Regions from separate parts of the Bacillus sp. ABR genome, predicted to be linked through region 2. Evidence: riboswitches for the same ligand, from Rfam matches in the RefSeq annotation. Region 2 holds a riboswitch; each other region holds the start of a gene.
What was found. A riboswitch is a leader RNA that binds a small molecule or an ion and turns the genes downstream of it on or off. The one in region 2 is predicted to bind S-adenosylmethionine.
Positions count from the first base shown of each region.

Region 1 (5,231 bases), on a different contig from region 2:
GTTCATATGATTGATAGATCGTCCACATGTGTTTTTCCTTTTCATCCTTCAAATCAGGAAGTTCACCTGGTAAAAAGGCATTTTTCCAATAGCCGATGGATTGCAGCACTTGATCAGTAGGGTAGTCTTTCTCATCAAGTCCTTCATTCATTATGGCTTTTCGAATGTATTGCTCCTTTTGCCAGTCAAACTTGATCAGATGCTGGCCGTTCCATTTATTTGCGTCATCGTGAAGCAGCATTTTATAAAAAAGACTGTGGAAGGTGCCTGTCACCACTTGGCTGGCTTGTGAAGGATGAAGCTGGTATTGCTTGCGCAGTCTTTCTTTCATCTCACTGCTCGCTTTTGTAGTAAAAGTTACGAGTAAAATATGGTGAGCAGGAATATGATGATGGGACATGAGATAAGCCGCTCTAGCCGTCAGGACTCTTGTTTTCCCGCTGCCGGCACCAGCCAGCACAAGCATCGGACCATCTAAATGTGTGACAGCTTGAAGCTGCGGTGTGCTAAAGGTGATATGCGGGAAGAGGTCGATCGTATGAACTTGTTCATTTTCTTCTAAATGTAAGGCGTCGCTAAATTGAATCGACTTTGGTTCCTGCCAGTCATATGATTCGCTAGTTTGCGAGATGATCTGTTTGCCGGTTGGAAAACGGAAGCCGCCAAGTTCTTTATAGGAAGCCTTTTCCTCCTGTTCAGCCGTTTGATTATGATCTGCTTGTTCTTCAGCTTGTTCACAAATCTCTTGCTGAGACATGTGCTTATGAATAAAGGCAGGTTCATCATGTATATTTAATCTAAAAAAGACCGGTTGTCCGCAATATGGGCAGAATAATTGTCCTTTTTTTCCCTCGTCATGGAGGAATTGATAATGTTCTCTCGAATACGTATGTAATGAGATCGTTCGATCATGTCGTCGTGCGCATTTCAAAGCTAGTCCTCCAATAGTCAATCAATCTTAAAATGAAACACATCTAATCATATCAAATGAGGCGTGTTTCAAACAGTCATAATTAGGGAATAGTAGAGTAAGAGAGAAGCAAAGGAGGCGTTCTTGATGGGATATATAGCCCCGATTCAGCCGGATCTGTATTTTCAATATATCAATCGTCCAGCTCCTCAGGATAAAGAAGACTACGCGAAAGTAACAAAGGTTACTCGCACCTTTCATGACAAGATTTACAGAGAGCTGGAGAAAAAAGAGGACTTAGTGACAGAAGCGGAAACGAAAGTACAGCAAAAAAAGCGGGAACGCTTTGTACGAGATATGTTTATGGAGGAAGGAAAAGGCGTTCATATCAATACGTATATATAAATGATTGCGCTTTCTTCCATTGGCGAACGATAATGAAAAAGAAAAAGCCAGGGCATTTTGAATGCTCTGGCTTTTCTTTTGGTCAAACAGACAGTGTTTTTGTCATTTTGACATGGGTGATTCCAGCTTCTTCAAACGGTTCAGAAACCGCTTTGTAGCCTTTCTTTTCGTAGAAAGGAAGCGCATGGACTTGGGCATGCATCACCGCTTCTTTTGCTCCATTAGCAATTGCTTCTGTTTCTAGCGCCTCTAATAGCTTGAGGCCAAGGCCGAAGGAGCGCGCCTCTTTTAACACACAAATTCTTTCTAGCTTTGCCTTTGATCCCTCAATGATCCGCAGTCTAGCGGCCGCCTGAGGCTTTTTGTCATCATTGTAAATGACAAAATGGGTGGCTTTGTCCTCTAGTTCATCTATTTCGATCTCTACTGGAACTTCTTGTTCTTTGACGAATACTTCTTTTCGAACGTAATATGCATCTTCTCGTTGTGTTTGTTCTGTTGCGATGACTGTTTTCAAATGTCTTTAACCCTCTTCTCCTAAAATAAATGTTTCATAGACGGTCCAAGATCCGTTTTCTAATTGATATAAAAGGTGGAAGCGATCCACTGTTTCTTCATGGTCAATCTTTCTCAGCTTTAATGTGCCAAGTACGTCTGAATGCTCATCATCTGATAGTTTTTGAGCCACTGTGACATGCGGAACAAAGGCATATTCAGGTGTACCAGCCAGTGGCTCTGCGTACAATCTTTCATTGAGCGCCATGATGTCCTCGTTCGGTTCTACTTTCATATAAATGACGTTGTTTACAGGAGCGAATGAACTGAATTTTTTAATACGTAACGTAATAGGAGAAGCATTTTTTGCATAATCTCTTAACGTTGAGACGACCTCAGCCGCTTCTAGATCGGTTAATTCAAAAGGTGTTCTTAATGTTAAATGAGGCGGTATGAGTGCATAGTTCGGATCATAACGCTTCCGGTAAGAGTTCGCAATATCTTGCAATTTTTTTGATGGAAATATAACAACTCCGTATTTCATCATGTTCCCTCCTGAATAAGAAAGTATTTATTATTGTTTATTATAACAAAATTCAGTTGATTAACGAATATGGGAGCATTCTTTTTAACGAAGGCGCAATGAGCGGCTGCCAAAACGTCCATTTATGATCCCCTTCGAATGTCTCAAATAAATAATCCGCTCCAGATTGTTCAAGAAGGGCCTTTAAATCATCATTCGGCTGAACAAAATCAAGCACCTGGCCATCTGTTGTTTTCACAGCGGTTTCCTCCAGCCCAATTTGATGGATAATCGCATAATGAGAAAGGGCTGTCGACTGTTTGACGGCTTCTAGAACCGACTCGTCAACGTAAGGGGACTGCAAAATCAGCCCGCCAAATAAAGAAGGATAATCAATGGCTGTCATGAGGGAAATCGTCGCACCAAGTGAATCACCAATAAACGTACGTCCTGATCCAATTTGATAGGTTGGATAGTGTTCATCAATATAAGGAACCAGTTCATTGGCTAAAAAGCGTTTATACGCTTCAAACTTTGTGCCGTCTGGATGATACGTGTTCCGTCTTTCCGTAACATTTTCATAAGGGACACCAATGATAATCGAGCGTTCCATTTCTTTGTTCTGCATCAATTCTTCTGCCTGTCTGCCTATTTTGCCTAGGCGGAAATAATCATGACCATCCTGGGCAATGATGACATGATATGTATAAAGGGGGGAGTAATTGACTGGCAAATAGATCAAAATGGTCATGTCCGCCCCAAGTTCTTTTGACTGTAAGGTTTCTTCTTGAATGATTCCTGTTTTCTTCACCATAATCCATTCCTCCAGCTAACCAAATTCATCATAAAGTGAAACGTTTCCATTCATTGTAACACGAAAAACAGCGTTGTTCCTATATGCTAACATGCAATCAAACCGTATAACATCGATTCTGTTATAAAATACAGAAAATTTTAATTAATCATGACATTTCCCCTTGAAAAATGAGATTTAATGGGTTACAGTATTAAGAATTAGAACAGACAGACAACACATTCTTATCGTGAGAGGTGGAGGGACTGGCCCTTTGAAACCTCAGCAACCGGTATGCATCACTACATGTGATGTACCAAGGTGCTAAATCCAGCAAGCAGCTTTTTTGCTTGGAAGATAAGAGGAAGCGATTAAACCCCTTCTTCTTATGAAGAAGGGGTTTTCTGTTTTGAAATCAGATTTTTACTTAGGATGGTGTCAAATGACAGAACATGTGGAAACGAAATTAGCGCAGATTGGAAACCGTAGCGAAGAGGTGACTGGCACTGTCAGTCCTCCCGTTTACCTTTCGACAGCATACAGACATAGAGGTATAGGGGAATCTACAGGATTTGATTATATTCGAACGAAAAACCCAACAAGACAGCTCGTAGAGGATGCAATTGCTTCACTCGAAGAAGGGACGGCCGGTTTTGCCTTCAGTTCGGGAATGGCTGCGATTCAAACGATCATGGCTCTATTTGAAAGCGGAGATGAACTCATCGTCTCATCAGACCTATATGGCGGTACATACCGTTTGTTTGAAAACGAATGGAAAAAGTACGGCTTACGTTTTCTTTATGATGATTTTGCAGATGAAGACTGTTTACGCTCTAAAATCACGCCAAACACAAAAGCGGTCTTTATTGAAACACCGACAAATCCACTGATGCAGGAAGCAGATATTCAAAAAATAGCGAAGATTGCAAAAGAACATGGCGCTTTGGTGATTGTCGATAATACTTTTTACACACCAGTCTTGCAAAAGCCGATTACGCTTGGAGCGGACATTGTCATTCATAGCGCAACCAAATATTTAGGCGGACATAATGATGTTCTTGCAGGGCTTGTCGTGACAAAAGGAGAGCAGCTGTCTGAAGACATGTTCCAGCATCAAAACGCGATTGGAGCGGTTCTATCACCATTTGACTCATGGCTTTTAATGAGAGGAATGAAAACACTGGCTCTTAGAATGCGCCAGCACGAGGCAAATGCGAAGGAGCTGGCTGAGTTTTTAAAGAAACAGCCAGAAATTCAAGATGTGCTTTATCCAGGAAAGGGAGGCATGCTGTCATTTCGAGTAGCTAAAGAGGACTGGGTCAATCCATTTTTAAAGCAGCTAAAAACGATTTGTTTTGCTGAAAGCCTTGGCGGAGTCGAAAGCTTCATTACGTATCCTGCAACGCAAACGCACATGGATATCCCAGAAGAAATTCGCATTGCAAACGGTGTATGTAACAAGCTGCTCCGTTTCTCTGTTGGCATCGAGCATGTAGATGACCTGAAAGCAGACCTGAAACAGGCACTATCACAAGTAAAAGAGGAGGTACACGCCAAATGACCACACATGATTGGACACTCGAAACACAACTCGTTCATAATGCGTTTAAAACAGACCGTTCAACAGGTGCAGTCAGTGTACCGATTCAGCATGCATCCACCTTTCATCAAAGCAGCTTCGATGAATTTGGCCAATATGACTACTCGAGATCGGGAACTCCTACACGTCAAGCATTAGAGGATACGATTGCGGCGCTGGAAGGAGGAACGAGAGGGCTTGCCTTTGCATCAGGCATGGCTGCTATTTCAACCGCTTTTCTTCTATTATCAAAGGGAGATCACGTCCTTGTCACAAGAGATGTGTACGGCGGGACTTTCCGAATGATCACCCAAGTTCTGTCGAGATTTGGAATTGAGCATACCTTCGTGGATATGACGGATTTGAATGAAGTCAAAAGAGGCATTCAATCGAATACAAAGGTCATTTACATGGAAACACCGTCAAATCCAACACTAGGCATTACAGATATTGAAGGTGTCGTACAGATTGCGAAAGAGCATGACTGTTTGACATTCTTAGATAATACGTTTTTAACGCCTGCGCT
Region 1 covers NZ_JAOYSL010000005.1:25,231-30,461, reverse strand. Annotated here, with positions in the region: gene OIT90_RS15570 (UvrD-helicase domain-containing protein) at 1-931, opposite strand, end outside; gene OIT90_RS15565 (hypothetical protein) at 1,058-1,315, shown strand; gene OIT90_RS15560 (GNAT family N-acetyltransferase) at 1,398-1,832, opposite strand; gene OIT90_RS15555 (YjcG family protein) at 1,839-2,354, opposite strand; gene OIT90_RS15550 (alpha/beta hydrolase) at 2,407-3,147, opposite strand; SAM riboswitch class I at 3,369-3,490, shown strand; gene OIT90_RS15545 (methionine biosynthesis PLP-dependent protein) at 3,569-4,687, shown strand; gene metC (cystathionine beta-lyase) at 4,684-5,231, shown strand, end outside.
Region 1: it holds a riboswitch for S-adenosylmethionine, as region 2 does, so the genes downstream of both, OIT90_RS15545 (methionine biosynthesis PLP-dependent protein) here and OIT90_RS03950 (methionine ABC transporter ATP-binding protein) in region 2, are expected to answer to the same signal.

Region 2 (5,231 bases):
TTTCGTCCATTTTGCGGATGAATTTCATAAGAGAGATTTCATCGCCTTCTTCTCTGCGTGCGTTAATAGCAGAACGAAGGAAGTCAGCATTTGTGACACCGCTGATTTCAGATGGGTATTGCATCGCAAGGAAAAGACCAGCTTGAGCGCGCTCATCTACTTCCATTTCAAGAACATCTTCGCCATCAAGCAAGATGCTGCCTTTTGTTACTTCATATTTAGGGTGACCCATAATTGCAGCAGATAAAGTAGATTTACCTGTTCCGTTTGGTCCCATTACTGCGTGGAATTCTCCACCTTTTATCTCGAGGTTTACACCCTTTAAGATTTCTTTCCCTTCAATCTCAACGTGCAAGTCCTTAATTGTTAATGTCGAAGCAGTCATATATCGATACCTCCAAAATAATCATTATTCTCAATTTATTCTCATTCTAATTTTATAACAAATTAAAACTGAATACAACACATTCACGATAAGCGTGAGAGGATGCTCTCAAAATTCTAACAAAAAAAGCAGGTAGATAAAAGGATTTATGTCGAAAAGACTGTTTTCATAAAGAAAGGGCGGGAAACTGTTCTCCCCGCCCCTCAGCTATTATTAGCCTCTTATATTCATTTTTGCGAGCTGTCTTTTCTCATCTCGATAGGACTGCTCTCGTTTATATTCCACTTTCATCCTTAAGTCATGGTCTCTTTCGTACTCTGCATAGCTCATGCCATGAGCTTGATGCATGGCCTTTTCCATCTCGGCGGTATAATCCAATCCCAGTGTACTATGGTCCGAACAAATAATAAACCATTCCCTTCCTTGAGTGTAGCTTTATTGTAGCAAACGTATGCGGCTTCACTCAAAAGGGATATGACGCTCTATGACGTCATATTTTCTCACACATTCGGTTGAGAAGTACTCAACTCCTTGATATGGAAAAATACCTTGTTTTCCTTCTTTTAATGCGTCTGTCCTCCAAATTCATCAATACATTGCTGAACGACAGTGATTCCTTGGCTTAGTGCTGCCCCGCCGCCAAAAGCTGCCGCCACGCTCACAACCTCTAGCAGATTCTCTTCTGTCGCCCCTTGATCGAGCGCTCCCTTTGTATGATAAATCATGCAGTATTCATCCTGTGCATGAATACTGATGCCGAGGGCAATCATTTGTTTTTCCTTTTGCGTTAATGAATCGCTTTGAAAGCACTGCTCCGTAAATTCATTAAATTTCTTTCCAAACACCGGCATTTTCTTCTGGAATTCACCCATTGCGGTTTTATAATCAGTCAGTGATTGCTGCATGGATCCGCTCATATGCTGTTCATTCATTTTGATTCCATCCCTTCAGGTCATTTGTACGTTTTTATTATGAGCGAGATTTGAAAAAATACACAAAAAACCTCGCTTTGAAAGAAGCGAGGTCGAAATGTTGTTATTCAGATACAGGCAATACTGCACCGTCATATTTTTTGTCGATGAATTCTTTGATTTTATCAGAGTGAAGAACTTCCATTAATGCCTTGATCTTATCTGATTTTTCGTCACCTTTGCGAACCGCAACGATGTTTGCATATGGATTGTTCTTTGTTTGCTCAAGTTCGATTGAATCTTTTTTCGGATTCAATTTATTTTGGATCGCATAGTTGACGTTGATAAATACAGCATCGCCTTCACTGTTTTCATAAGCTTTCGCAGTTAATTCAGGCGCGATTTTTTTGAATTTTAGGTTCTTTGGGTTTTCTTTAATGTTCTTTACTGTTGCGTTGATTGTATCAACCTTTGGATCAAGCTTGATGACACCAGCATTTTGCAGAAGGGCAAGCATACGGCCTTGTTCAGCTACGTTGTTTGTCATGATGATTGTGCCGCCGTTTGGAATATCTTTTACTGATTTGTATTTCTTAGAGTAGATACCGAAAGGCTCAAGGTGAACCGCACCAGCACTCACTAGGTTATAATCTTTGTTTGATTTATTTTCTTCGTTTAAGTAAGGGATATGTTGGAAAAAGTTCGCATCCACTTCTTTTTCAGCTAACGCTTTGTTGTACATTTTATAATCGCTAAGCACTTTCACTTTTAAATCGTAGCCTTTTTCTTTTAGAAGTGGTTTTGCTTCTTCAAGAATTTCGGCATGCGGCGTTTTTGAAGCGGCAACCGTAATGGTTTTGCTTTCACTTGCGTTATTAGATGAACCGCACGCAGCTAAAATACCTGCAAATGCTAGAAATAGTGCACTTAAAATCAATTTCTTCATGAATAAATCCTCCCTTAACGTTTATCAATTTTATTTGTAATCAAATCACCGATTATTTGAATAATAAAGACGATGATGAGAATAAACACAGTGGCTACAAGTGTGACATCTGTATTACCAGATTGGTACCCTTCCACATAGGCGAGGTCACCAAGTCCGCCTGCTCCAATTGCACCTGCAATCGCAGTAGAGCCAATTAGAGCAATCGCTGTTACGGTAATACCTGAAATAAGGGCTGGCAATGATTCTGGCAGCAATACTTTGAAAATGATTGTTGACGTTTTCGCTCCCATTGATCGTGCTGCTTCAATGACTCCTTTGTCTACCTCACGCAGTGCAATTTCGACAAGACGTGCATAGAATGGAGCTGACCCTATGACAAGGGCAGGGAGTGCTGCATTAGGACCAAGAATCGTATGCATTAAGAATTTCGTGAACCCTAGTAAAAGAATAATTAAAATGATAAAAGGAATCGATCTGAAAATGTTGACGACAGCGCCGATGACAGCATTAATCGGTTTATTTTCCCAAAGACCGCCTTTACTCGTTAGAAAGAGTAATAGTCCAAGGATAATACCAATGGCAAAGGCAAATGCCAATGAAATCAGTGTCATATACACCGTTTCACCTGTTGCACTCCAGATGACGTCTAAATCAACGTTCGGAAACCATTTCTCAAACATGTGTCATCACCTCGATTTCAACCTGTTTGCTTTGGATATAGGCGATGGCTTTTTCTACCTCAGTCTCTTCTCCATTAATGTGGATAAAGAGTGTTCCAAACGCGCCTTCCTGCGTTTGAGAAATCTTCCCTTGAAGGATATTCACATCGACATTGAAGGATCGAATGATTTCAGTGATCAGCGGCTGCTCGGCAGAGTCTCCAATAAAGGACAACCGTACGACCTGACCTTCTTTTACTCGTTCTAAGACGTGCTCGATTGTTTCTTTCGCTTCCTCTGGTTCCGCAAGCTGTTTCACAAATCGCTTCGTCATTTCTTCCTTTGGCTGTCTGAAGACGCGTAATACTTCGCCTTCTTCAACAATACGTCCATTTTCCATGACTGCGACGCGATGACAAATTTTGCGAATGACGTGCATTTCGTGTGTAATGAGCACAATCGTGAGCCCTAGTCGTTTATTAATATCGGCCAAAAGCTCAAGGATTGAATCGGTCGTTTGCGGATCTAGCGCAGATGTCGCTTCGTCACATAGAAGAACCTTTGGATCATTCGCTAATGCTCTCGCAATGCCGACACGCTGTTTTTGCCCGCCGCTAAGCTGAGAAGGATACGCATTTTCTTTTCCTTCTAAACCGACCAATTTAATCAGTTCATTCGCACGCTCTCTCCGTTTCGATGTCGGTACACCTGCGATCTCAAGCGGGAACATAATGTTTTGTCTCACCGTTCTTGACCAAAGTAAATTAAAGTGCTGGAAGATCATGCTGATTTCTTGTCTTGCTTTCCGAAGTTTCGCATTCGATACTTCATTGATCCGGTTGCCTGCCACTTCAACAATTCCTTCTGTTGGCAGCTCCAGACCGTTTAATAGGCGAATAAGCGAGCTTTTTCCTGCACCGCTATACCCGATAATTCCGAATATTTCACCTTTATCAATATCCAAGTTGACGTCTTTCACGGCATCAACATTTCCGCTTTTTGAATGATACGTTTTTGATACATTCTGTAAATGAATCACAGTCTGATCACCTGCTTTCTTGCTGAATCTATAGGTTTCCATCACATACGTTATTTATTCTTCTTTCTGTCATGACTCTAGCCTGACGTCAGGTCAGTAAAAAAGACCTAACTGCAACGCAAGCAGAAAGGCCTTTTATGTCAATTACGCCTTTCTCTCATCTTTCAAAGCGCTGCGGCTTTGAGTGAATTGGCACCAATTTCAGCTATGCTGACGGTTGCCGGGTTTCATAGGGCACGTCCCTCCACCTCTCTTAATAAGAGAAAATATGTTGTTTTATGTGATGTTCATGTTTTTACTAACGTAGAATATCATGCTATCTGAGATATGTCAACGCTGTAAATCGCTAATTTCCAAGTAAACAACTACGTTATCATTTTTCGAAAAAAACCGTTCGTCAGCCAAAGCACTGCCTCTAGTCTAAGGAGCGCACGGAATGACCCTTTGACTTTGACTTGTCCTCTGCTGATTAACTGCTGTAAGGACATATCTCCATCTAATAATTGTAGAATCTCTTTCCTCTCACCATAAAAGATGAGATCCGATAACTCAATTGCAGGTAGTTTCTTCACTTCACCACGTTCATCCACAATCAATGTACAAGAGTCAGTTTCCGCCTCAAATGTAATCTTCAAGGATGATGATGAGAGCAGCGGTTTTAATAATAAACGCTGCCCTGTGTTACCATGGGCTTTCACATTTTCCACATGTATAACCTCCCTGTCATTTGGTTATACATAACATTTCTCTACAAACATCTTCTTGTCCTTTATAAATAACTCGACAAATTTTCAAATGAATTTCTTGAAATATGACAAAAAACCGCTTTATTTAGCGGTTTCAATCATTTCATGAAGATATGGAACTGAGTGAAAGGCATAGCCTTTTTGCACCAATTCTCCTTTTTTAAACAGTAGAAAGCAAGGAACACTCTCGATCTCAAATGCTTTTGCAAAGCCTGGTGAATAGTTTAAATTGTTTTCGTAAAATGGTACATCCGGCTGCATGGCGTCTACGACTGCCAGCATTTTCTTTGCCAGCTGGCATGTTCCGCAAAACGGTGTATATAAGTATAAAAGAAATAAATCGTCCTCTATCTCTTTGAATTCGTGTTCTTCAATCTCTTTCATAATACGTCCACCCTCATAAATATTTCGAATGAACATCAATGTTTGCAGCTAATAGGATAGATGCAATGTGGGCTGACGGTGAAGCGGCCACTTCGCGGTACGTTCTGTCGACAAAAAGATGAAGTGCTTCAGGGAATTCTTTTCGAAATTGCTTCCGC
Region 2 covers NZ_JAOYSL010000001.1:795,421-800,651, reverse strand. Annotated here, with positions in the region: gene sufC (Fe-S cluster assembly ATPase SufC) at 1-385, opposite strand, end outside; gene OIT90_RS03970 (YuzK family famiily protein) at 599-733, opposite strand; gene OIT90_RS03965 (carboxymuconolactone decarboxylase family protein) at 949-1,317, opposite strand; gene metQ (methionine ABC transporter substrate-binding lipoprotein MetQ) at 1,421-2,242, opposite strand; gene OIT90_RS03955 (methionine ABC transporter permease) at 2,257-2,925, opposite strand; gene OIT90_RS03950 (methionine ABC transporter ATP-binding protein) at 2,918-3,943, opposite strand; SAM riboswitch class I at 4,098-4,206, opposite strand; gene OIT90_RS03945 (SCP2 sterol-binding domain-containing protein) at 4,309-4,650, opposite strand; gene OIT90_RS03940 (thioredoxin family protein) at 4,771-5,073, opposite strand; gene OIT90_RS03935 (toprim domain-containing protein) at 5,087-5,231, opposite strand, start outside.

Region 3 (5,231 bases), 530 kb from region 2:
TAAGCAAAGCACAGCTTATTACGTAGCGGTAAACGGAAACGACAAAAACCCGGGAACAAAGCAAAAACCTTTCCGCACGCTGAAAAAAGCAGCAAGTATGGCGAAGGCTGGGACAACCATTTACATGAGAGGCGGTACATACAAAGAGAAATTGATTGTCCGTTATTCCGGAACAAAGAAAGCACCCGTTGTCTTTCAAGCTTACGGAAAAGAAAAACCTGTGATTAGTGGGGCATCCCTTAAAGGAAATCAAGCCGATGGCGGCCTTGTCACGGTCGATCAAAAGAGCTACATCACCCTCAAAGGCCTCACTGTAGGACATCTTAAGACGAATAAAGAAGATTTAACACCAGTTGGTATTTTCATCAAAGGAAGCGGTAAAGGCGTAAAACTGCTCAATAACCGAGTGTATGACATTCAGACGAAACATGAAAATGGAAATGCACATGGAATTGCTGTCTATGGGACAAAAGCTCCTGCAGCAATAGAAGACATTGAAATCAAAGGAAATACCGTTGAAAAATTAAAACTGGGCTTTAGTGAAGCGCTCGTGCTAAATGGAAACGTCAAAAATTTCCGTGTGACACATAACACGGTCCGTAACACTGATAATATTGGCATTGATTTAATTGGTTTCGAGAACGTAGCACCCTCTAAAAAGTATGATCAAGTTAGAAATGGAGTCGTCTCTAGAAACAAAGTATATGAGATTACGAGTGCAGGGAACCCAGCCTATGGAAGCGACATCTCCGCTGGCGGAATTTATGTTGATGGCGGAAAAGACATTGTGATCGATCATAACATCTCACATCACAATGACCTGGGGATTGAAGTTACAAGCGAACATAAAGGAAAAATGGCAGATCGCATCCGCATCGAACACAATCAAGTATATTTAAACCGTTATACAGGCATTTCTATTGGCGGCTATGATAAGAAGCGTGGCGGTACAACCAATACGACGATTTCACATAATATTTTGTACAAAAATGACACAGCCGGCTTAGAAGGCGGCCAATTGCTAATGCAGTATCAAGCAGTGAACAATCGAATCACGAATAATATCATGACGGCTAGCGCCTCGCATTACTTAGTCGTGAATCTTTATCAAGTGAACCAAAAGAATACCTTCCAGAAGAACGTTTATGATGATCGCAAAGGTGCGAAAGCATCACAGTGGATTTGGCGCGGGAAATGGATGGAAGGCTACAAAACCTATCTCTCTAATAGCGGTCAAGATAAAGGATCAGCACATCTCAACCCACAATTTGTGAATGAGAAAAAATATGATTTCCGTCTGAAGAAATCATCACCTGCTAAGAAAATCATCGGAAGTTAATGATATTTTAGAAATTTTCAAAAAAGTCATTGACATTGATGTGACATCACATTAAAGTAAAGAAGACATTTCAACGAAAACAAATTTCATAACGGATCTCTTATCAAGAGAGGCAGAGGGACTGGCCCTATGACGCCCAGCAACCGTTTCTATTGTAGAAATTGGTGCTAATTCCTGCAAAGCTGTTACAGCTTTGACAGATAAGAGAGGAAGACTTCCCGATACATGTTTCATGCAACGGTGATCAAGCCTCTCTTTCCAAGAGAGGCTTTTTTTCGTCTCTTTTTCGAATCAAATGCCTGTTTGACAGGCGTATTTCCACTTTTTTACCTAGTTTTCCGATGTGAAAAATTTAAAACAACTTGAGGAGGAACAGCAATGAAGCGTAAGCATTTTACATCATTTCTTGTCTTATTAACGGCATTAACCGTCCTATTATCTGGCTGCGGCACTGGATCAAGTGCAGGCTCAAAGGCAAATGCAAACGAAAAAGTCTCTTTTGACAAAGTACCGAAGCGATTTGCAAAGGGACAGGGGGCTAAAATTAAAGTGATCCGCAAAATTGGAGGAGACGATCATACAGCTCAATTTTTAGCTGGAACGAAGGCAGAAGGTGAAGCACTCGGCTTTACGGTAGATGTCTACACCGCAAATGGTGATACAGCAAAATTCCATGATGCCATCTCTCAGGCGCTGGAGGAAAATTATGATGGCTTTATCATCTCTCACGGGGACGACGAGGCGACAGTCGCTGATGTGAAAAAGATCACAGCGAAAGGCATTCCAGTTGTAGCATTTGATTCAAATCCTAAGCTAAAGGACATCAAAGGAGTCACAGTGACGTCTCAAGATGACGAACAATTAGCGAAAAAATCATTAGACGCGCTCGTGTCTGATTTTAAAGGAAAAGCAAATATTGCGTACCTGTGGGTAGATGGATTCCCGCCAATGGTGAGACGAAACAAGGTCTATCAAGAAACGCTTAAACAACATTCAGGGATCAAGGAGCTTGACCGCTTTGGTGTAGCCTCTTCTGATACGTCTGTTCAAACGCAAAATGCAGTAGCAGCCATGCTGAATAAGTATCCAAAGGGCAAACTGGACGCTATTTTTGCCACATGGGATGCCTTTGCCATTGGGGCAGCAAGAGCGTTAAAGGAAGCAGGAAGAACAGAAGTGAAGATTTATGGGATTGATGTGTCAAATGCTGATCTTCAAGAAATGACAGCGAAGGACAGTCCATGGAAGTACACAGCAGCGGTTGATCCGAAGCTCATCGGCGCAGTCGACGTGAGGATTCTTGCGAAGAAAATAGCTGGTGAGAAAACACCATCTTCCTATGACCTTGAGGCCTCTCTCATCTCGCAAAAGCAGCTTCAACAAGCAGGAAAAGCCATTAACATGGTCAATCTTGCAGACGAAGTGAAGGGATTCGGTTCATCGACTGCTTTTGAGGAAGATTGGATGAAGACCTTGAAGAAGCATTATACAAAATAAGCGACGTGCACTCTCTTTCCATAGAGGGTGTTTCGTTTTTCAGATGATATCAAGAGAAGGAGGACACCCATGACAGCGCCGCTTGTTCGTATGAAAAATATTTCAATTGAATTCCCAGGGGTCAAAGCTTTAGATCAAGTGAATTTCACATTAAAAAAAGGGACGGTCCATGCACTAATTGGAGCAAATGGTGCTGGGAAGTCCACGTTAATGAAAGTTCTTTCTGGCGCTCATTCCCACTTCGACGGAACCATCCACATCAATGGCCAGGCGGCAACCATTCAAACCCCAAAGGATGCATCCTCATATGGTGTGCAGACGGTCCATCAAGAAGTGGATATGGCTCTTGTTCCCTACTTAAGTGTTGGCGAGAATATGATGATGCATGAGATTGAGAAAAAAACATTTGTCAGCTGGAAAGAGCTGCATCGCAAGGCGGCTCAGTTATTAAAAGAAATGGACATCGACATCTCCACAAAACGACTTGTCAGCGATCTGACCCTTGCTGAAAAACAGATGGTGCTCATTGCTAAGGCCGTTTCCATTCAATGCAGCATTTTAATCTTAGATGAACCAACAGCTCCGCTTAGTCATGCAGAAACAAGCAAATTATTCTCCATGATTGATCGGCTGAAACAGTATGGGACAGGGATCGTGTTTATCTCCCATCGCATGCCTGAAATTTTCACCATCTGTGATGAACTGACAGTGATGCGAAATGGAACGGATGTGGCAGCCCACCTTGTCAAAGACACAAATCCGCAGCAAGTCATTGAAGAAATGCTAGGTGCGCCATTAGAGGAACAATTCCCGTCTCGCAAACCTTTGAAAGATGCACCTATTGTGCTTGAAGTGAAAGAGCTAAACGATCAAAACAAATTAAACAACATTCACTTTTATGTCAAAAAAGGAGAAATTCTCGGGATCGCAGGACTTGTCGGTGCTGGAAAAACAGAATTGTGCAAAGCCCTTTTCGGTGCCTCAGAAAAAAAGACGGGGACTGTGCAGCTGCATGGTCAAACCATTCACATCACATCGCCTCATCAAGCTGTGAGAGCTGGAATAGCTCTTGTGCCTGAAGAGCGGAGAAAAGAAGGGGTTCTGACCGAAGAGAGCGTGGGGTGGAACTTAACGGCTGCAAGTCTTCATTCATTTTCACGGATATTCAGCTTCTTACATCGTTCGAAGGAAAAGCAGGGTGCAGGCGACATCGTCAAACGACTTGGTGTCAAAACGCCGTCTCTTGAAGCAAAGGTGAAGCACCTATCTGGTGGAAATCAGCAAAAGGTTGCCATCGGAAAATGGCTGCTGGCTGAGGCAGATGTGTATCTCTTTGATGAACCAACTAAAGGTGTAGACGTTGGAGCGAAAAAAGATATTTTCACTTTGATCGCAGAGCTTGCCGCCCGCGGAAAATCTGTCATTTATGCGTCGAGTGAGCTATCAGAGATTGCAGGTATCGCTGACCGCGTATACGTGTTATATGATGGCAGCATTGCCCGGGAAATGACTGCACCGACGACTGAAGAGGAGCTTTTATATCATTCAACAGGAGGACAATCATGAGCGAACAACAAATTCCAGCCCCTGTGCAGCAAATCAAAAAACAGCGGCCACCCTTTCATCTGTTTGATTTCTTTTATCGATATGGGACGATTTTAACCATTGTCGTGTTGATTGTGGTATTTGCGGCAGCGAATCCAGCGTTTTTGCAATCGGGAAATATCATCAATATTTTACGGTCTATCTCAATTGTGACCATCATTGCGGTGGGCTTAACCATCTCATTGGCAGTAAACGGTTTTGATTTATCAGTTGGATCAGTCGCTACGCTGTCAAATGCCATTGTCATTTCTATGTTCGTATGGTTCTCGCAAAACCCACTGATTGCCATCCTTTCTGCACTAGCGGCTTCTATCATTGTTGGATTGTTAAATGCATGGATGATCGTCAAAATGAAAATTCCAGATATGCTCATGACATTAGCCATGATGTTTATCATTCAAGGGCTGGCTCAAACGTATACGAAAGGGGCGACCATTTCTGAAAATATGGTGCTGCCCGATGGCACGTTTTCAACGGGAACGATCCCTGCCTTTTTTAGCAAAATCGGACAGGTGCCATATATCATTCTCATTATGGCTGCCATTGTTCTATTTGCGCATGTTTTCATGACCTACACAAAGCATGGCAGATTCATGTACATCATCGGTGGGAATAAGGAAGCGGCTCGATTGTCTGGCATTCATGTGAACAAATACAAAATTGCGGCCTATCTGCTTTCTGCGTTATTTGCAGCGATCGGAGGTATCGTGCTGGCATCAAGGGTGATGACAGCAGAAATTAATGCTGGTGCACCATATTTAATGGATGGAGTAGCGGCTGCTTTTATCGG
Region 3 covers NZ_JAOYSL010000001.1:261,998-267,228, forward strand. Annotated here, with positions in the region: gene OIT90_RS01235 (right-handed parallel beta-helix repeat-containing protein) at 1-1,339, shown strand, start outside; SAM riboswitch class I at 1,437-1,546, shown strand; gene OIT90_RS01240 (sugar ABC transporter substrate-binding protein) at 1,718-2,836, shown strand; gene OIT90_RS01245 (sugar ABC transporter ATP-binding protein) at 2,906-4,402, shown strand; gene OIT90_RS01250 (ABC transporter permease) at 4,399-5,231, shown strand, end outside.
Region 3: it holds a riboswitch for S-adenosylmethionine, as region 2 does, so the genes downstream of both, OIT90_RS01240 (sugar ABC transporter substrate-binding protein) here and OIT90_RS03950 (methionine ABC transporter ATP-binding protein) in region 2, are expected to answer to the same signal.